DNA from 3 places in the Sporosarcina sp. YIM B06819 genome. Region 2 is predicted to be linked to each of the others. Evidence: predicted binding sites of a transcription regulator. Region 2 holds the regulator's gene; each other region holds the start of a gene.
What was found. The regulator CtsR, encoded in region 2, represses protease genes until heat stress. The targets are predictions, from matches to a motif close to ATGGTCAATAAAGGTCAAACA.
Positions count from the first base shown of each region.

Region 1: the regulator CtsR is predicted to act here: its motif matches at 2,927-2,947, upstream of R2B72_RS14585 (ATP-dependent Clp protease ATP-binding subunit).
Region 3: the regulator CtsR is predicted to act here: its motif matches at 3,109-3,129, upstream of clpP (ATP-dependent Clp endopeptidase proteolytic subunit ClpP).

Region 1 is NZ_JAWLIQ010000023.1:4,815-12,036, forward strand. It holds gene R2B72_RS14575 (helix-turn-helix transcriptional regulator) at 1-58, opposite strand, end outside; gene R2B72_RS14580 (DUF2975 domain-containing protein) at 69-551, opposite strand; gene R2B72_RS14585 (ATP-dependent Clp protease ATP-binding subunit) at 772-2,895, opposite strand; gene hpaB (4-hydroxyphenylacetate 3-monooxygenase, oxygenase component) at 3,170-4,609, opposite strand; gene R2B72_RS14595 (NlpC/P60 family protein) at 4,904-5,521, shown strand; gene R2B72_RS14600 (GGDEF domain-containing protein) at 5,635-6,528, opposite strand; gene R2B72_RS14605 (alpha/beta hydrolase) at 6,641-7,222, opposite strand, start outside.
Region 2 is NZ_JAWLIQ010000011.1:94,603-101,824, forward strand. It holds gene R2B72_RS09170 (ATP-dependent Clp protease ATP-binding subunit) at 1-842, opposite strand, end outside; gene R2B72_RS09175 (protein arginine kinase) at 1,076-2,164, opposite strand; gene R2B72_RS09180 (UvrB/UvrC motif-containing protein) at 2,154-2,708, opposite strand; gene R2B72_RS09185 (CtsR family transcriptional regulator) at 2,740-3,210, opposite strand; gene R2B72_RS09190 (hypothetical protein) at 3,455-5,137, opposite strand; gene R2B72_RS09195 (histidine kinase) at 5,322-5,504, opposite strand; SAM riboswitch class I at 5,637-5,743, shown strand; gene metH (methionine synthase) at 5,849-7,222, shown strand, end outside.
Region 3 is NZ_JAWLIQ010000015.1:60,825-68,046, forward strand. It holds gene rapZ (RNase adapter RapZ) at 1-270, shown strand, start outside; gene R2B72_RS11675 (YvcK family protein) at 275-1,252, shown strand; gene whiA (DNA-binding protein WhiA) at 1,289-2,233, shown strand; gene R2B72_RS11685 (HPr family phosphocarrier protein) at 2,259-2,516, shown strand; tRNA gene R2B72_RS11690 (tRNA-Arg) at 2,954-3,025, opposite strand; gene clpP (ATP-dependent Clp endopeptidase proteolytic subunit ClpP) at 3,212-3,805, shown strand; gene R2B72_RS11700 (glutaredoxin family protein) at 3,981-4,208, shown strand; gene R2B72_RS11705 (sugar-binding transcriptional regulator) at 4,353-5,381, shown strand; gene gap (type I glyceraldehyde-3-phosphate dehydrogenase) at 5,475-6,482, shown strand; gene R2B72_RS11715 (phosphoglycerate kinase) at 6,805-7,222, shown strand, end outside.

The DNA.
Region 1 (7,222 bases), on a different contig from region 2:
CCGTTACACTCATTTTCCTTTTAGCCAACATTACATCGATATTGATAATAATCGCCATTGTTTTCACCTCAGACCGTTAAATCATTTTCTGATTTTATTTGAATAGCTTCTTGTAACAGTCTTTGGAGAACAGCAGCAAAGACGGCAATCACCATGGAAGCAAAAATTATGACCAATCCAATTACTATAATACCCGGAGCGTCGTCTATCTCTGCCACGAGATAAAAGAGTGGCATGCCTGCAACAAACAAGATACTGATTATGATTGCACAGTATTTAATAGTCTTTAAAGCTCTTACAGATAGTTCCGAGAATGCTTTGCTCTTGTCAATATAGCTTAACAGTTTAAAGGCTTGATACAAAGCAAAGTAAAAAGGGATTGCCGCTAGATAGAAATTGGTAAAAACGAGATATTTTATAGAAACCATCTCTGGATACAATTGTGCTGCAAAATCCGCTATCTCTGGTACCAAAAATATGCACATAGCAAGAATCGGAGTTCCAATAAGAATTACCGCTAGCTTTAAAAATAATGTTGTTCCTCGTTTCATAAAAAGCACCTCACTGGTTTATTGTAATTTTAATTCTAGCACAAATTTATCGTTTAGCAATAAATTATTGTTCCTTACCACTAATACTTTATCGATAAACATCTTTATCTTTCATTTAAAAAAAGAACAACGCATTCCTCATAATAAAGAAATGCTTATTATTTTAATCGATTCAAGCACAAAAATACCCCCTGAGTAAATTCTCAGGGGGCTGATGCCATTACACTTTGCTCACAATAATTTCTTCATCCACAACATCTACATGGACTTTTTCAATAAGTTCTACTTCCAACATAAGGTCTGTCAATGGATCCTCAATTTTGTCTTGAATGACTCTGCGAAGTGGTCGAGCGCCGAAGCGTTTGTCGTAGCCTAGTTTGACCAAAGCACGCTTGGCTTCCGGAGAGATCGTAATGTCTATAGCATTTTCTTCAATCGTTGCCTGTAAATCTACCAGCATTAAGTCAACGATTTCAAGTAGATTCTCTTCTGTTAGTTCATTGAATGCGACAATCGCATCAAAACGGTTAAGGAATTCCGGTTTAAAATAAGCCCCTAGTGTTTCCAGCATATTGACGGATTCATGTACGGTTTGATTGAACCCGACACTCACTTTTTTGTCACCTGTTCCGGCGTTGCTTGTCATAATGATGACTGTATCTTTGAAGCTGACGGTGCGACCATGTGAATCGGTTAAACGGCCATCTTCCATAATTTGCAGGAACATATTTTGAACGTCTGGATGTGCTTTTTCAATTTCATCGAGCAGTAAAATAGAATACGGATTGCGGCGAACTTGTTCTGTCAATTGACCGGCTTCCTCATGCCCTACATACCCTGGAGGGGAACCGATAATTTTAGACACCGCATGTTTCTCCATATACTCACTCATATCAAGACGAATTAACGCATCGCGCGAACCGAATAACTCTTCCGCCAGCACTTTCGTGATTTCAGTTTTACCAACACCTGTTGGACCCACAAATAGGAAGGAGCCGATTGGGCGATCTTTCGCTTTGAGTCCCGCACGGCTGCGGCGGATTGCTTTGGCAATTTTATCAACCGCTTCTGCTTGACCAATGACCTTTTTGTTAAGGTTATCCGCGATGCCTTTCATTTTCGCTTGTTCTGCCGCCTGTAGTTTTGTCACAGGAATCCCTGTTTTTTCTTCTACAATCAACTCGATATCTTCAACAGACACTTCCCTATGTTCTACTTCTCCACTTTGATTTGCCTTTTCTAGTTTTTTACGTAATTGAATTTCCTCATAACGTAAATTCGCCGCTTTTTCATAGTCTTCCCGTTCCGCTGCCAGCTCTTTTTGCTGAATCACTTCATTGAGAAGTGTTCCAATTGACTTAGAATCGGCTGCTGTCTGTACAAGGTTTAAACGTGCTCCGACTTCATCCATCAAGTCAATCGCCTTGTCTGGTAAAAAGCGGTCTTGAATATATCGTTGTGATAAAGTGACAAAGGCACGCACCGCTTCATCCGAATAACGCACACCATGGAAATCTTCGTAACGGTCTTTAATACCTTTTAGGATATGAATCGTGTCTTCTGCAGAAGGTTCCTTCACGATTATCGGTTGAAACCGGCGTTCAAGTGCAGCATCTTTTTCGATTTGACGGTATTCTTTCAACGTCGTTGCGCCGATTAGTTGTAAGCCCCCACGTGCTAAAGCCGGCTTCAAAATATTCCCGGCGTCCATTTGTGAACCTTCCGCCGTGCCTGCCCCAACGAGCAAGTGGATTTCATCAATGAATAAAATGACATCTTTTCGCGTCTGAAGTTCTTCAATCAATTGTTTCATCCGCTCTTCAAATTGCCCTCGAATGCCTGTATTCGTTACGAGTGAAGCGACATCTAACAAATACACTTGTTTGTTCATCAATTTCGCAGGGACATCGCCTTCGTGGATTTTCACGGCAAGCCCCTCGGCAATGGCTGTTTTACCGACACCCGGCTCTCCGATTAACACCGGGTTATTTTTATTTCTCCGATTTAACGTCTCAATGACGCGCTTTACTTCTTGGTCACGTCCGATAACGGGATCAATCTGTCCATCCTTGGCATCGTTTGAAAGGTTTCTACCTAGTTGGTCTAACAAACCAGTGCCTTGACTTTCTTGTGTTTGTCTTGTTTGTGTGCGTGCCTGATGGCCGCCATTTGCTTTGGAAAAATGCTGTGCATCTTTGTTAAATGACGGCATTTTTCCTAACGCCAATTGACCTTGGATCTCTTGAAAACACCTGTGACACAGGTTGATTTGCATTCCTTGATGATTCACTTGAAATCTCAAATTCATCGTTGCTTCGTTTTTACCACAATGTTTACATTTCATGTTTGTTTCCTCCTTCTTATCTCGCGTTCTGACTTTGACTATATTTAACCTTTGATTGTAGTATACACTGATCTATTTTGACCTTCAAGTTTGTTGCTTGGTTTTTGATAAGAGTTATTAGGAAGATTATATTCTTTCTCGTTTCAAAAAAAAGTGCCAATGACAATTTAAATTAATTCCATCAGTTACCACTGGCAAAAATTCAGAACACCACTTCCGTACGACTCAAATAACCTCCTTCCCTAGCAACTATCTGCCAAGAAAGGAGGTTTTATTATTCAGTCGAATCAATCCCCAAAACCCCCATCACCCGCCCAACAAACAGCTCCCGATCATAATCATGATACAACTGCCCTGCCAACCTCACAGGGTCCCCAAAGAAAAACCGTTCATACAACGTCTCGCGCGTACCAAACGCACTCATCGTCAAATCCCATGCTAAACGGAAAATTTTGACCCGTTCCTCTGCGTTATTTGCTTTCGATTGCAAATACTGATTTAAATCTTTGCGAATACTAGACTGAAAGGCATTTTCTGTCGGAATGGACATCAGTCCGCTGGCACCTAGCTGCTGAATGATTTCTGTGAAGCGTGGGTAGACCCTTGGAAAGTAGTTGATGGCAATTTGGAGAGTTGTTCGATTTGGCCGCATCCATCCCCATTCGTCTAGCTCGGCCTCCACTTCCGATTTGATGACCAGCGCCTTCATCGTTTCCAGTGCAACGATGATTTCAGTCACTTTCTCTTGCACATGCTGGTAATCGCCGATATTGATGGTGTCTATGATGGATTGGACAACGCCCAACACAAATTCAATTTTTACAATTTGTCGGGAAACTACTTGATGTAAGGTGAACGGCTGGAATGAGCTACAAGCTATGAAACTGTTGGCGACTGCGATGTTATCATAGTAAAAAACACGCTCCCACGGGACTAGTACATTGTCAAACACAACAATCGAATCCATTTCCTCATAGCGCGCGCTCAATGGAGAGTTAAATGTCGAATCGCCTCCAGCAAATGATTCTCTGCAGACGAACTTGAGACCTTCACTGTTACTAGGAATTACGAAGGCGAATCCATTGGCCGCGTCCTTCACACCACCTGTTGCAATGACAACAATTTCATCCGTAATGCCGCCCTGAGTTGCCAGTAATCGTGCCCCCTTGACGACGATGCCCTCCTCATTACGTTCCACCACTTTGGCGGCAATCGGCTCGCCTTCCTCCTCGAAATGGAATTGTGCCCGATTGACTTGCGGGTCAATGAACGAATGGGTCATCGATAGATCGTTGTCACGCGCATACTCATAAAATGACAGAACGTTTTCAGGAAAGCAGTTCTCTTTTCCCTTCAATAAATCCACAGAAGATGCCAGCGCCATCACTACGGTATTCATATAATCGGGACTTCTACCCATCATGCCATTGTTGGACAGCGCCCACTGCTGGACCATCGCCCGCCTTTTCACTAAATCTTCTACAGTCGTCGGTTGTAAATAGGACATACCCACGGGTTGCCCGGTTGCTGGAGAAGGATACGTCATGCTAACGCCATTATGCTGTAGATCATATAAGGCCGCTTGGCTTTTCATAATCCCTTTGAAAGCGGGATGCTCAGAAATTTTACCTGTCACAGGTTGCCCATCTACCCAGACATTTGTGTGTAGCTCATCAATGCGATTGATATAGTCATTACCTGTAATTGCTGCCATATTAGACACTCCTAACAGTTGGTTTAGAGGTGAACTCTGCCTACTTCGCTAGTTGTATACTATTAAATTTCCTTGTTTATTGTTACATAATCGAATCTGCTTATCGCCTATTCATCAAATTCCACCCCTTTTCCCCTTAACATTGGATATGACTCCAAAATATCCCGTTAATTTTACGAATGTGTAATGAATCTGTAACCGAACTGCTGTTGAACCCGAATGCATTGTCGCCTACTATTGATATATAGTCATTGACCATTCAATGATTCATAGAAAAGGTGGCTGACATACATAATGAAAAAACTAACATGTTCACTAATCTTGGCAGGCTCTTTAGCTTTCGGGATCACAACAACTAATGCAGAAGCAAGTACACATACGGTCAAAACCGGAGAATCATTATGGATCATTTCAAATTCAAACAATGTGTCCATATCCGATCTCATGAAATGGAATGACTTGACATCAGACGAGCTCTTTCCAGATCAAGTCTTACAAATATCAGGTAAGAAAAACGAGTCGGCAAGTGACAGCAAAACGGCTTCAAAATCATCCGTTGCTTCCGTAAAAGTTGTTGAACAAGCAATGAAGCTAACGGGTATCCCTTACGTATTTGGCGGGACTACAATAAATGGATTTGACTGTAGTGGATTTATTCAATATGCATTCAAAAAATCAGGAAAAAATGTCTCACGAACCACGCTTAGCCAATTTGCACAATCGAAGAAAGTAACTTCTCCTAAGCCAGGTGATTTGGTCTTTTTCGAAAATACATACCGTAAAGGCATTTCGCACGTCGGTATTTACATTGGCAACAATAAGTTCGTCCATGCTGGAGGCAAGAAATCACAAGTAACAAGCCTAAACAACAGCTATTGGAAGTCAAAATTTCATAGTTTTAAGCGACTGTAAACAAAATCCCTTACTTGAATGAGTAAGGGATTTTGTTCTATATTCTATTTCAAACAATCGACGGGACAATTTAGCCTTCTTTCCACACAAGGTAAGCGGAATATTTCACAACCTTACCCAATCGACACACGATTTCTACCTAAATTTTTAGAAGTATACAGCGCTTGATCGGCCCTCTCCAAGATCGTCATACTGGTATCCCCTTGTTTAACAACGGCAATACCAATACTGATGGTTACAGGCTCACAAGACCAATAACTTTGTTCAATCGACCTTCTTAGCTCTTCTGCTAACTTATAGCTTGTTGCCTCATCGGTGTTAGGCAACAGGATCGCAAATTCTTCGCCGCCTATCCGCGCTACTACATCATCCGTTCTAGCGGCATTTTGTAGCTTCGAGGACAGTTCCTGTAGGACAATATCACCTACCAGATGCCCAAACTTGTCATTGATGAGCTTAAAATAGTCTATATCTATGAGTAATAGGACAAATGGTTTGTAGTAATCCCTATTTTCAACTAAAAAGATTGTCATCTGTTCTTCAAAGTATCTCCTGTTGGAGAGACCTGTAAGGAAATCCGTCAAAGCGAACTGCTGAAGCTGTAAGTTAAGTTGTTCTAGTTCGCTTTTCTTCCCTTCTACTTCCTTGAGCAACTGCTGCAATTCCAAGTTTGCCTCATCTGTCTCTTGCAGAATGCGTTCAGCATTTCGCTTGTCCTGGATCAACTCATTTTCATACTCATCTCGAACTCTCGTTTCCATCAGCACACATTCAATGCGTTTTGTACCGTCTACTTCGCGCTCAACCGCATTCATCAACACCGGAATCTTGTCTGTTGCACTTTGCAAGGTCAGATAGATTTCATTCACTTGCCCATTAATATCAAGTAAGGGTAGAAAATACGTTTGATAATAAATATGTGAAGCGGTTGTCAATATCTTATGAATATGGTGTTGGTTTAGGTCTTCTTGCGATTTTCCTAGCATTTTTTTAAGGGTATCATTCATTTGAAGAATCTTCCCATGCTGGTCAATTGAAGAATCTTCCCATGCTGGTCAATGACTAGGTAGCCACATGGCGCAAAGTTTAATTGATCAAACATTTCTCAACCTCCAACTATCACTGGCCTCCGATAAAGTTCTTTATATGATAAATCGTTTCTTCAGGATAACTTAAATGCGGATTATGGCCAGTGGCTTCCATTAAAATAAGTTTGCTATTATGTAAATGAGTATGCAAATAATGCGCAATTTCAAGTGGTACAATGGAATCCTCTTTTGCTTGTAAAATGACAGAAGGTATCTTCACCTTCTCCAAGTCATCCCGGACATCGATATTAAACGTCATCTCACAAAACTGTCTCACAATGTGCTGGTCGTTTGCCATTAAAATTTCTTCAAATTCCTCAGTTAACGCTGGACGACCACTATTTTTTGAAGCAATCGGCGCTAAATACTTCACCCATTCTTTATAGTTTCTTTCCATCATCTCCAAGAGTTCATCAATATCCGCCTTGTCAAATCCCCCTGCATAGCCTGGTTGATTAATATAACAAGGAGAAGGTCCTATCAGACAGAGTTTGTCAAATAACGCTGCATTGGTAATAGACGCCAATAATCCGATAACTCCACTGATGGAATGGCCTACAAAAATAATATCTTTCAAATTAAATGCTATACAAATGTCTACTATATCTGCTGC
Region 2 (7,222 bases):
TCATCGATGAACAGAATGATATTGCCGGCTTGTCGAATCTCTTCCATTACTTTTTTCATACGATCTTCAAATTCGCCACGGTATTTCGTACCCGCAACAACTGTTCCCATATCAAGAGTCATAACTCGTTTGTCACGAAGAATTTCCGGTACTTCATTATTAACAACTTGTTGCGCCAGACCTTCTGCAATAGCCGTTTTCCCAACACCCGGTTCTCCAATAAGCACAGGATTGTTTTTTGTACGGCGTGCCAACACCTCAATGACACGTGTTATTTCTTTACTTCGACCAATGACCGGATCAAGCGTACCCTCACGCGCGATTTCTGTTAAATCACGCGCCAAGCTATCCAACGTTGGCGTCGATGCAGAATTCGTAACACCTTGACTCCCCGTCGTACTGTCGTTGCTACCTAACAACTGTAGCACTTGTTGACGTGCTTTGTTCAAGCTGACTCCCGCATTGTTTAAAACACGCGCTGCAACCCCTTCACCTTCGCGAATAAGTGCAAGTAAAATATGCTCCGTACCGATATAAGAATGACCCAGCTTACGTGACTCATCTACTGATAATTCAATGACCTTTTTAGCCCTCGGCGTATAATGAACGATTGGACCGACATCCTTTGTCCCAGCACCGACAAGTTTTTCCACACCTTGTTCGATCGTTTCAAAGCTAACATCAATCGCTTCAAGCGCTTTTGCCGCAATGCCTCCGCCTTCCCGTATAAGTCCAAGCAAAATATGCTCTGTCCCGATGGATTCGTGTTTCATACGAATCGCCTCTTCTTGGGCAAGTTGCAACACTTTTTGCGCACGCTGTGTAAATCGATTAAACATCATATTCAGTCCTCTCCTTCTATCTGTATGATCAACCCGTTAACTCATCCGCCGAAAGGGTTTATCAATTACGCCTTCGCGTAATTGCGTCCAGAATTTTTCGAGCTTGCTCGAAAATCTCCCCCTATTTATACGTATTCCACTGAACAGATAAGAACTCCTTTATTATAAAAATTGACTTTGACCATATTTGACCTTACTATACTAAAGTGGTTGGACATGTGCAAAACACCTGCTCACTCTTCCCCACTTTTTTCTACTGAAGCTGATGTACGCTCTGCATGGAGTCGTTCTCTGAATAGTTTCGCTCTAAATATATCCCGTTCTTCTTGGGATAATTCCACATCGGCATATTTTTGTAAAAAGCCAGGCTGCATAAAAATCATGAGTTCATTCAAAATGGACATATCAATATCCTCAATGATACCCATATCAATACCCAATCGAACATCTGACAAACAACGCGCTGCTTCTCCTGACGGCAACAAACGAGCATAGCTAATCGTACCGAGTGAACGGAAAAGCCTATTCTCAAGCGCAATCCTTGATTTAGCCAATAGCAATTCACGTGCATTGCGTTCATGCGCGATTAAGCGTGATGTGATATTCCCCAAATCAACGAGAATCTCCTGTTCTGTTTTCCCTAGTGTTGTCTGATTAGACACTTGGTAAACATTACCCGGCGCCTCGCTTCCTTCACCATAGCTACCACGAACAACCATACCGAGCCTTGAAATTGCCGGAATAATACGGTCAATTTGCTTCGTCATCGTCAACGCCGGTAAATGCATCATGACCGATGCCCGCATGCCTGTTCCCGTATTCGATGGACAGCTTGTCAAATAGCCAAAATCCTCATCAAATGCATAAGGAAGTTCTTTTTCCAAATGATCATCTACCACATTCGCCTGATTGTAGGCATCCTCAAGCTGAAGCCCCGGGTAAATACATTGGATACGAATATGATCTTCTTCATTCACCATGACACTTATTGTTTCGTCTTCCGATAAAATGACCGCGCCTTGACGATCGGGATTAGCCAAATGCGGGCTAATTAAGTGCTTCTCTACAAGGACTTGACGTTCAAGTGCAGGGAGTTCAGCCATTTTAGTATAGGAATACTCACTTTCACCAATATCCAGCAGGACACCCGCAACGGCTTTGTCAACCGCCAGTGCGTCTTCTTCCGTGAATGCAATTGGGAAATGATAGCCTGTTAGATTGCGCGCCAAGCGGATTCGTGTCGACATAACAATGTCAGAATGCTCACCATGAGTTGTCATCCAGCCTGTCACTGCATTACGCATAAACTTTTCAATCGACATCGCTATTTCCACCTCCATGGGCAAGGTGTTGCTTTAGTGTATTCGCCTCGTCACGTAAAGCTGCAGCTTCTTCAAAATGCTCGGCTTCAATTGCCACTTTCATCTTCATGCGAATTTCTTCGATTTTCTTTTTAATAGCATACAATTCATTGAAAGACACCGGAACTTTTCCTCCGTGGATTGAATGACCATTGTGAAGTTTTCTTAACACATGCGGCAATTTCCCACGAAATGTGTCGTAACACGTGGCGCAACCAAACTTTCCGATATCGAGAAACTTTTGAAATGTCAAACCACATGAAGGACACTCCAGCCCTATTTGCGATTCTCCGCGCGTTTGTTGCTGCGCCTGAAATGGATCCGTCCCGCTAAACCAGTGGGATAGAAACTGCTGGATGGACAACGGTTCCTGATTCGGATTAAAGTGGAATGTCTGTGCATGAAAAGCACATTTATCACATAAATGACGCTCGGCCGACCCCGCCATGCTTTCTTGAGTAATAATGACGGAGGCCGGCCGTTCTTTACAATTTTCACATATCACAAAAATCACCTCGTTGTAGTTAGATTGACAGTCAGTCTAGCTGCTCATATATGAGCGTTACGAGCATCGCCTGTAAAATCCGCGCGCGCAGGATATCGCGTTCCGGGAGCGGCTGATAAAGTGTTGTACGATCGATAGCAGCTAGAATAAGCTTCGATTCTCTTTCCGATATGACTTCCTCCTCCATCAGCCTATAAATAACATCCTCAGCCATCGTAAAGGAGACTCCTGTGCGAATACCTTCTAAAATATGTTCGATCAATTCCTTACGCGAATTGGTCTGCACACGAAAAATACGGATATAGCCACCGCCACCACGCTTCGATTCAACTGCATAGCCGCGTTCTGCTGTAAAACGGGTTTTAATGACGTAATTGATTTGCGAAGGAACACATTGGAACTTCTCAGCAACTTCACTGCGCTTAATTTCAATTATGCCTTTTTGTTCTTCTTCGATGATTGCCTTCAAATAACCTTCTATAATATCAGAAATATTTCTCATGTTTTCACCTCTTTCATACCGGGTGATAAGCCGTTGACTTTGACTATCTTTGACTTAATTGTACATGACATTCTGTTTAATCTGCAAATAAAATGCGCCTCAGCGCATTTTTGTCTAGGGCTTGAACTTCTGCTGAATAAAGTTAAAAGCACTACGCTTCGATAGTATCGTCATGAATGAGTAATATTTAGTCATCAAATAAAAAACGGAGTACGCGAGGAATTCCCCTGTACTCCGTTAATCATTACTTCATACTATTATTCGTCAATTTCTTCACTGGCAAAAACAGTTCACCCGTCTCTAGATACGTAATCATCAACTGATCACCTTCTTGGATATAAATGGAAAGCAGCGCAGTTTCAGAGGATACGCTGAAGTTTCGTCCATCAGTAGCCAAAAACGAGACGAGCGTAAAGTCGCCGATGCGTTCCTTAAAAACACGTACGACAGTCACTGCTACTTGCGCCTCTTCAGCGCTAGAATTACCATCGACAGTATTGCCTCCGCGTTGAAGTGCCGCTTTGTACAATTTCAATGCTTCATTTGGAGAATTTCCATACACCGATATTTCCGGATTTGCAGCCGATACGATGAAGTAATTTTGCAAGAATCCGTTTGAATCAAGCACCGGCGTTAACCAACTTGCTTCCCCGTAAAAGTTGTACAATACTGGCATTTCACCAGACCATTTCTTTTCGATAAATTTCTTTTCAATAATCTGAAGAGCACCTTGTGAATCCATATACGCTTCTTCCAGATTGCCCGTATAATACGTTGCTTCACCTGTTCGTCCATCAGTCAAGGCATAACCAAGCATCGAATCAATACCTTCTTTCGGACTTGTGAAATCAGTGAAATAATACATATGACCGTTCTCGTCAAAAATCGGACTTACATTCGATTCGGTCCCTTCATCCGATGGTAATTTCACATCTTTTTTCCCAAATACAGAATTCCAGAATCCGTGTACGTAATTACCAAAATAACTATTCTGCAAACTAACTGCCTCAGGAGAAACGGCACCATCGATAAATGCAGGTACATCTGCAATTGCATATTGCTTTACATCACCTGACTCCGGGTCGACCACTACAATCCCTTGAACATCAAAGCCGTCACGTGCCGTAATAAAGTTCCCATATGAGCGGATATAATATGGTTTCCCCTCATCATTAATTTCTAACTGAACATCGCCATAGAAAATAAGACTCGGCATTTCCATCCGTATATGACGCTCCACTTGCTTATGGAAAAAAGACGACGGCGTATAAGCCATTTCAGCCTTCACGAATTTCGGATTGTCTGCCGAGTCAGTCGCACTCATTGTGAAGTAGCCTGGTGTCGTTTTACCAGCCCACCACTTGAAAAGACTCGAAAATTCAACAGGTGCGATGTAGACAAAATCATCGCCAACTTTTTGAATTTGTAAATTGCCGAGTTCATAATAACTTGGATTCGGAACTTGAACGAACGCCTTCTTCATCTTGTTGCGCGCAAACTTCGGCGGTACGCTTGCAGGCGTTTTGGTTTCATCAAACGCTTTGATTTCCACCTGTTGTTCCATTTCAACCGCCTTGTATTTCTGATTCGCGTTGAATAAAGGTGCACTTAAGATATATGCCCCGAAAGCGATTGCTCCCAACAATAAAACAATCTTCAATCTGCGATCCTTACTCCCTGCCACAATTGCCCCCAACAAAGTGACCACGAGTAGCGGCCCCCATAAAGACGTCCAATTACGATCCATATTCGTTACATAATAAAAGACGAAAATGATGACTGTGCATAAAATAGCAGTGCTAGTAATGGCTGCAACTCTGTTAAACGTCACCTTCACTTTTGTCTCCTTATTGTTCAACACAAACGGGACAATAATTAGGCTAGACACAACACCTGTAATAATTGAAAAGATAAGTAAATTGATCATCTAAATACACTCTTTTCTATTGCAAAGATTTTTTTACATACTCCTTATACGATTAACCTACGGAATTGTTTCACTTTTTATGTATGAAACCTAGACAAATGGCCCTGCTCCCTAGCAATTCCGCTAAACATATACACTGCCTAGAAGCTAAAAAATCGTTAGCACACTCGCTAACGATTTCTCATCAATTCTTTTCTTCATCTTTCGGAAATAAAAAATAAGAAATAATCCCACTCACAACCATCGCACCTAGCGTAATATAAATGCGCGACATAGGTGGAACATCTTGGTGACTCTTGTTTAACATCATGATACTAACCGTCCCGACAATCATCATTACGGGAATAATATATTTAAAAGCTCTCAATTCGTTCACCTTCTGTTTATCATATTATCCCTATCCTACCATAGACTTTCTTGCTTTCTACCCAGGACGGCTTGACGGAAACCATTTATAACGTTATGATGATTTCTACTATTCAACCAACTTAATATTATATTCTTATCAAGAGAAGCAGAGGGAACTGGCCCTATGAAGCTTCAGCAACCTGCCGACAAGGACTGGTGCTAATTCCAGCAGAACCCCCGTGGTTCTAAAGATGAGAAGGGACAACTACGTATATTCGTAAAGCCTTCTTTCTAGGAAGGCTTTTTTTATTTTTCAAGTAGATTTAACAAAATAATTAGTACAAAGAAAGAGAGTGATTCGTTATGTCGAAATATGTTATTGAAGAGCAGCTCCAAAAAAGAATACTCATCATGGATGGTGCGATGGGGACTATGTTGCAAAATGCTAATCTTTCTCCCGAGGATTTCGGTGGCGAAGAATATGACGGCTGTAATGAGTACTTAAATATTGTAAGGCCCGATGTCTTGGATCGCATTCACCGTGAATACTTGGAAGCTGGAGCAGATATCATTTCGACAAATACGTTTGGTGGAACGCCAATCGTTCTCGATGATTATGATTTAGGTGAACACGCACATGAAATTAATTTCCGTGCAGCACAAATTGCCAAACAATGTGCACAAGACTTTTCCACTTCTGACTGGCCTCGCTTTGTCGCAGGTGCAATGGGACCCACAACAAAAACATTATCCGTCACAGGGGGGGCTACATTTGACGGCTTAACACATGACTTTTACATACAAGCCAAAGCGTTGATCGAAGGGGGCTGCGATCTGATACTGATGGAAACAAGCCAAGACATGTTGAATGTCAAAGCGGGTACTCTCGGCATCAAGCGCGCATTTGAGGAAACAGGAATCGAATTGCCTGTGATGATTTCTGGAACCATTGAACCGATGGGGACGACGCTTGCAGGGCAAAGCATCGAATCATTTTACATTTCTATAGAACATATCAAGCCACTTTCCGTTGGCCTAAACTGTGCAACAGGACCTGAGTTCATGACGGATCATCTGCGTTCGCTGTCAGAGTTAGCAACGAGCTATGTCAGCTGTTATCCGAATGCTGGACTGCCAGACGAAGAAGGTCATTACCACGAATCACCTGAATCACTTTCTAAAAAACTACAAGGTTTTGCTGATAAAGGTTGGTTGAATATCGTAGGGGGTTGTTGTGGAACTACACCAGAACATATCCGCGCGATTCGTGAAGCAGTGGCTGATAAAAAACCTCGACAAGGTTCAGAAACTGTTCATGGTCATGCTGTGTCAGGTATTGAGCCTCTGCTTTATGATGACTCTATGCGCCCACTATTAATCGGCGAGCGGACAAACGTTATCGGTTCTCGGAAATTCAAACAGCTGATTGTTGATGGCAAATTTGAAGAAGCATCCGAAATTGCGCGTGCCCAAGTAAAAGGCGGCGCACATGTTATCGATATTTGTTTAGCAAATCCAGACCGTGATGAGCTAGAAGATATCACGAAGTTCATGCAAGAAGTCGTCAAAAAAGTAAAAGTGCCGCTCGTCATTGATTCCACAGACGAAAAAGTGATTGAAGAGGCTTTGAAATATTCACAAGGGAAAGTCATCATTAACTCCATCAATTTAGAGGATGGCGAGGACCGCTATGATGCTGTCTTGCCGCTTGTCAAAAAGTACGGGGCTGCCGTCGTT
Region 3 (7,222 bases), on a different contig from region 2:
TTAAAAGTGAAAACAGGGCTTGATAAGGAAGTCTACGACTATGTCCTCAAGTGGAGTGATACGCAGATTTTAATCGACAAGTTGACAGATTTGTTCAAGTTTCTCATTCCGCAGTATAAGAATGAAGGAAAATCACAAGTTGTCATTGCGTTTGGGTGTACTGGAGGGCAACATCGTTCGGTAACGCTCGCTGAATTTTTTGGAGCGAGATTCAAGGATGAATACCGGACTTTCATTACCCATCGGGATGTTGAAAAGAGAAAGGGATGACACCATGTCTCGATCCGGTAAATTGAAAAAAGTAGTTGCCTTCGGTGGTGGAACCGGATTATCGACGTTATTACGCGGGTTAAAAAGTCATCATATTGACTTGACGGCAGTTGTGTCGGTAGCCGATGATGGAGGTAGTTCTGGCAGACTTCTGGATGAATACGATATTCCACCTCCTGGTGATATCCGCCAGGTATTGGCAGCGCTTTCAGATGTTGAGCCGCTTATAGAGAAGATGTTTCAATATCGATTTTCATCCTCAGAGGATTTGAAAGGGCACTCGCTTGGCAATCTTATGCTAACTGCGATGACGGATATTACAGGTGATTTTGCCCGTGCAATCGAGCAAATGAGTCGTGTTTTGAACATCAAGGGGAAGGTATTACCAGCTGCTAATCAACGGATTACATTGCATGCGGAACTGGAAGATGGCACAATTGTAACAGGAGAGTCCAAAATTCCGGTTTATGGTCGAAGGATTCGCAAAGTGTATATGTCTCCGCAGGAAGCAGAGCCATTGCCTGAAACGGTTGATACCATTATGGGGGCAGATCTCCTCGTCTTTGGTCCAGGTAGTTTGTATACGAGTATTTTACCGACAATACTTGTTCCAGCAATTCGAGAAGCTGTATTGGCATCTAAGGCGAAAAAAGTATATATTGGTAACTTGACAACGCAAGCAGGTGAGACGTATCGTTATACGGCCTCAGAGCATGTCCAGGCATTGTACGATCATGCGGGTGCGGCTTTTATTGACGCGGTATTATTGAATGGTGCGGATATAACAGCGTTGCTTGGCAGGAAAGAACAAACGGAAGCACCATGGCCGGTTATAAATGATTTGGAGAACTTACAGCAGCTTGTTCCAAGCATCATCGTAAAGGATATCGCATTAGTAAATGGGGAACTTGTGATGCATGACCCAGGGAAAGTCGCGAATTGGCTCATGGATTATATAGATAGTGCTGTAAAAACGGAATAGACGTGATCGTCGCCGGGAAAGGGGACTTGAAAAATCATGTCTTTTGCTTCAGAAACAAAAAAAGAAATGACGCAAATTGAAGCAGATGATTGCTGTATAAAGGCAGAAATTGCGGCATTCATTAGAATGAATGGGGCACTGTCCTTTTCAAACAAACAGTTAAGTCTTGATGTACAAACTGAAAATGCAGCGATTGCTAGGCGTCTATATTCGAATGTAAAGCGGCTGTATCCGTATAAAGTGGAATTACTTGTGCGGAAAAAGATGCGCTTGAAAAAAAATAATGTGTATATTTGTCGAATACGGGAAGGTGCCAAATCACTTCTTGAGGAACTACTCATTTTGACGGGAACATTCCAGTTTAAAAATGAGATATCACCGGCATTAGTGAAGAAGAAATGTTGCCAGCGTGCTTACTTACGAGGTGCTTTTCTAGCCGGAGGTTCGGTTAATAATCCGGAAACATCCTCCTATCACCTCGAAATCTTTTCAATCTATAAGGAACATAGTGATGCACTTGTCGAATTGATGAATAAATATCAGTTGAACGGCAAGTCGATTGAACGCAAAAAGGGTTATATTGCTTACTTGAAGGAAGCCGAGAAAATATCGGATTTCCTAAGTATTGTTGGAGCTCATGTATCACTGATGAAATTCGAGGATGTGCGGATTATACGGGATATGCGCAATAGCGTAAACCGACTTGTAAATTGTGAAACAGCGAATCTGAATAAAACGATTGGGGCTGCACAGCGCCAAGTTGAAAATATAAAGTTTATCGAAAATACGATTGGTTTAGGTCAATTACCAGATAGACTGCAAGAAATTGCGCGACTTCGAGTAGATAATCAAGATATTACGTTAAAAGAGCTTGGTGAATTAGTTTCAGGCGGAACCGTTAGTAAGTCGGGCGTGAACCACCGCTTAAGAAAAATAGAGGAAATTGCAGAAAATCTCCGTAGTGGGGGCATTGGAAGCTGACAAATAGATAGGAGTTGGGGAATACATGGCAGAGCGAACAGTGGAAGTAAAAATGAAAACAGGATTGCAAGCAAGGCAAGCAGCACTTTTCGTCCAAGAAGCAAATCGTTTTACAGCAGATATATTTTTGAAAAAAGACAATCGGCAAGTCAATGCGAAAAGTATTATGGGGATTATGAGCCTTGCCATTGCGCGTGGCACATCCGTGACGCTTGTAGCTGATGGAATCGATGAAGAACAGGCATTGAGCACGTTGTCAATTCTTGTTGAAAATGAAAAATAAGTGAGAACCCGCCGTTTCTTATCGTCCATCGATAATTGGAGACGGTTTTTTTATTGGAGATGGTGGGGGAGGACGGCGACGTTGCATAGTTTGCTGGGAACATTGTTAGGTTTCGCGTTGACGTTGCATAGTTTGTGTGAAGCGTTGTGAACACTGCGGGGTATGTTGTTTAGTTCCGAGAGCGTTGCATAGTTTGCTGGGAACATTGTTAGGTTTCGCGTTGACGTTGCATAGTTTGCGTGAAACGTTGTGAACACTGCAGGGAATGTTGTTTAGTTCCGAGAGCGTTGCATAGTTTGCTGGGAACATTGTTAGGTTTCGCGTTGACGTTGTTTAGTTTGTGTGAAACGGTGGCAACACTAATGGAAACATTGGTTACTAGCCTTTTAAGCGATAAAAAAATACCCGTCATTGCATAAACAATGACGGGTAAACTATGCCCTCGGCGGGAGTCGAACCCACATTTCAAGCTTCGGAGGCTTGCGTGCTATCCATTGCACCACGAGGACGAACGATTCATGACTACCTTAGCAGACAAGTTTCATTATACTAATGAAGCCGTCTGATTGCAATAGTTATTTTGAAAGCGTTATATTTGACCTTCGTTGACCATACTATGTATGATAAAATTACAGTTGAAGCGTAAGTTGTTTCAACAGACTGACAAGACTATGTACCTTGAAGGAGGAAATGGAATGAACCTAATACCAACAGTAATTGAACAAACGAGTCGTGGAGAGCGGGCTTACGATATTTATTCCCGCCTATTGAAAGACAGAATTATCATGCTTGGTAGTGGAATTGATGACAACGTTTCAAATTCAATCGTAGCACAGCTTCTTTTCTTGGAAGCAGAAGATCCAGAAAAAGACATTTCGATTTACATTAATAGCCCAGGCGGAAGCATTACAGCTGGGATGGCAATTTACGATACGATGCAGTTTATTAAGCCAGATGTTCAAACGATTTGTATCGGGATGGCAGCTTCTATGGGGGCATTCCTTCTTGCAGCTGGTACGAAAGGTAAGCGTTTTGCTCTTCCGAATGCGGAAGTGATGATCCACCAGCCGCTTGGTGGCGCACAAGGTCAAGCGACAGAAATTGAAATCGCCGCGAAGCGTATTCTATTCCTACGCGAGAAACTTAATGGTATTCTTGCAGAGCGTACGGGACAGCCAATTGAAGTTCTTGCAAGAGATACTGATCGCGATAACTTTATGACAGCAGAGCGTGCAAAAGAATATGGTTTGATTGACCATATTATCTCACGTAGTGATATGAAAAAGTAAAATAATCGAATGTAAGCCGATCCGAATATGGATCGGCTTTTATTCGATTATTTTCACTCATGGAGAATGTTTCGTGTAGCGTTATGAATCGGTGTGTGATGAAGTAGTATCATGTGCAGTTCATTCGTTCTTCATCTATACTAAAGCTATCCCAATATTCTAGAGGTGTTTGATCATGCATGTAACATTCTATACAAAACCGAATTGTCATCTTTGCGATGAAGCGAAGGCGATGATGAAACTGGTGCAAGAAGATTTTCCGCTTACGTGGGACGAGGTCAATATCGAATTGGACGATGTTAATCATGAGAAATTCATGTTAATGATTCCAGTCATTGCGAAAGATGACGAAGTATTATTGTATGGTACCATTGGCTACGTTGATGTCATTGGCTTATTCTGAAAACTGATTCTTTTTGTTGATAAGTTAAAGAGGATGATATACAATTGACTTAGAAATATTTTTTTTTGCTCTATGTGGGACATTTTTCAGTTTGATGGGACGATATGTGTCCTTGTTGACTGAAGGGAGGAATAATTGGACTTTATGATGGAAGCGCAAAGGAAACTCGTTCCTGAAATGATGGAACTGATGCAACAAAGATACCGGATGTTGAAGCTTATTAAAATGTCTGGTCCAATCGGGAGGCGTCCACTCGGTCAGATAGCTGGTCTTTCAGAACGAGAAACACGAACAATGATGGATATTCTTCGAGCACAGAATCTAATTCATGTGGCCAAAGAGGGTGCCTCGATTACGACTGAAGGCGGGTCAGTGTTACGCACACTGGAGGCTGCAATGGAAGACTGGTCGGGTCGCGCATCGATTGCCAAGAGGTTAACGGAGTTTTTAGGCATTCGCTCTGTCAAAGTGGTTGCTGGCAATTGCGATATGGATGGTGACTCTACTGCTAAAAGTTTATTGGGCATGGAAGCAGCGAAGCAATTTAGTTCTAAAATTGGGGATGGCAAGATTATAGCCGTCACCGGTGGGAGTACAATTGCATCGATTCCTTCTCATATCGAAAAATTCAGCGACACAACTGACCAGATGTTTATCGCCGCTAGGGGCGGTGTCGGAGACGATATCGGCTTACAAGCAAATGTCATCGCAGCTTCCTTTGCAGAGGCGTGTGGGGGTACGTATAGTACGTTTTATTATCCTGAGTCGTTAAGCGAAGAAGCACAAAAAGCGTTTCGCAATGAACCATTCGTTGTGAAAATGCTTAGTCTTTATGAAACAACGGATTGTGTTCTCCATGGAATTGGTGACGCGCAGACCATGGCTGTCTTACGCAACTCTTCAGATGCAGAACAGCAATTGCTGCAAAATAGCGGAGCCATTGGCGAAGCATTCGGTTATTATTTCGATAAAGATGGCCATGTCGTTCATCGAATACGGACAGTTGGTATTCAGACGAGCCATTTGGAACGAATTCCACTCATCATTTCAGTGGCGGGCGGCAGTAGTAAGGCGGAAGCAATCATGGCCTATATGGCAAGTGCACCCAAACAAACCATTTTGGTAACTGATGAAGGTGCTGCAAATGAAATGCTGAAGTTAATCATCGAATAATAATTATTTAGGATTACCGTTTCATTTTTAGGGAATAAGTTAAAGTGGATAAATGTTTTAAAAAATATAAAAAACCATTCGGAGGGTATTATTATGACATTGAAACTTGCAATTAACGGATTTGGACGAATCGGACGTAAAGTATTCCGCGAAGCTTTACAACAAGAGGAAATTGAAATCGTTGCAATCAACGATTTAACGGATGCAGCAATGCTTGCACACCTTCTGAAATATGACTCTGTACACGGTGTTAACGATGCAGAAATCAGTTCTGAAGGCAATAGCTTAGTTGTGAACGGTAAAAATATTAAAGTATACGCTGAAAGAAACCCTGCAGATCTTCCATGGGGAGAGCTTGGCATAGATGTTGTTATTGATTCAACAGGCGTATTCACAGACCGCGAAGGACTTAACAAGCACATTGAAGCGGGCGCGAAACGTGTTATCTTGTCTGCTCCAGCAAAAGGCGATATTCCAATGCTTGTTATGGGTGTTAACCATGAAACATACGATGCTGCAAATGATACAATCGTATCGAATGCATCATGTACGACAAACTGTCTTGCACCAATTGTAAAAGTATTAAACGATAAGTTTGGTATCGAGCGCGGTATGATGACAACTGTTCACTCTTATACAAATGACCAAAAAATCCTAGACTTGCCACACAGCGACTACCGTCGTGCGCGTGCAGCTGCTGAAAACATGATTCCAACAACTACTGGTGCTGCATCTGCAGTAACAAAAGTTATCCCAGCATTGGCAGGTAAATTAGATGGTATGGCAGTTCGCGTACCAACTCCAAACGTTTCACTAGTTGACTTTGTTGCTGATCTTAAAAAAGACGTAACAGTAGAAGATGTAAATGCTGCTCTTAAAGAAGCATCTGAAAACGAACTAGCTGGCGTTCTTGTTTACAATGAATTACCACTTGTTTCAAGAGACTATAATGGCAACACTGCATCTTCAACGATCGATGGCTTGTCAACAATGGTTCTTGAAAATAACATGGTAAAAGTTATTTCTTGGTATGACAATGAATCAGGTTATTCTGCACGTTGTATCGACCTTGCACTTTACATGCACAGCAAAGGACTATAAGTAGCTGACTTTAATCAATTTCGCCTTGGCGTAATTGCGTCCAGATTTTGAATTGAGCAGGGCTCAATTAACTCCTTACAAAATCTGTGATATCCGCGGGTCGACAGGATGTCGATTATGCAACCGTTGCTACAGGACGTAGCGAACTTAGGTTGCCTTCCGCTAGCTATAATTATCAGCAGGAACTTTTGCTGATTTAAGTTAAAGCTAAATATAGCCAATAAAATAGATACCGCTTATAATAAAGTTGGGTAAGAGGAGCGGGGGATTACCCCGTTCCTCATTTTTTTGAAGTAAATAACTTTGGAGGTGGGCATGTTTTATGAAGTCAAAAAAGACGATGAAAGATATGCAACTGGAAGGACAACGCGTATTTTGCCGCGTGGATTTCAATGTACCGATGGAAAATGGGCAAGTAACGGATGATACACGAATCCGTGCAGCTATCCCGACAATTGAATACATGGTGGAACAAGGAGCAAAAGTTATTCTTGCCAGTCACCTCGGTCGTCCAAATGGCGAAGTGAACGAGGATATGCGATTGACAGTAGCAGGCGAAAAACTTGCTGAGCTAATTGGCAAACCAGTCCTCAAATTAGATACGTCTATTGGACAAGAAGTGGAGCAAGCGATTACTGCGATGAACAACGGCGATATCGTTCTTCTTGAAAATGTTCGATTCCATGCGGGTGAAGAAAAGAATGATGCTGACCTAGCGAAAAGCTTTGCAAATCTTGCAG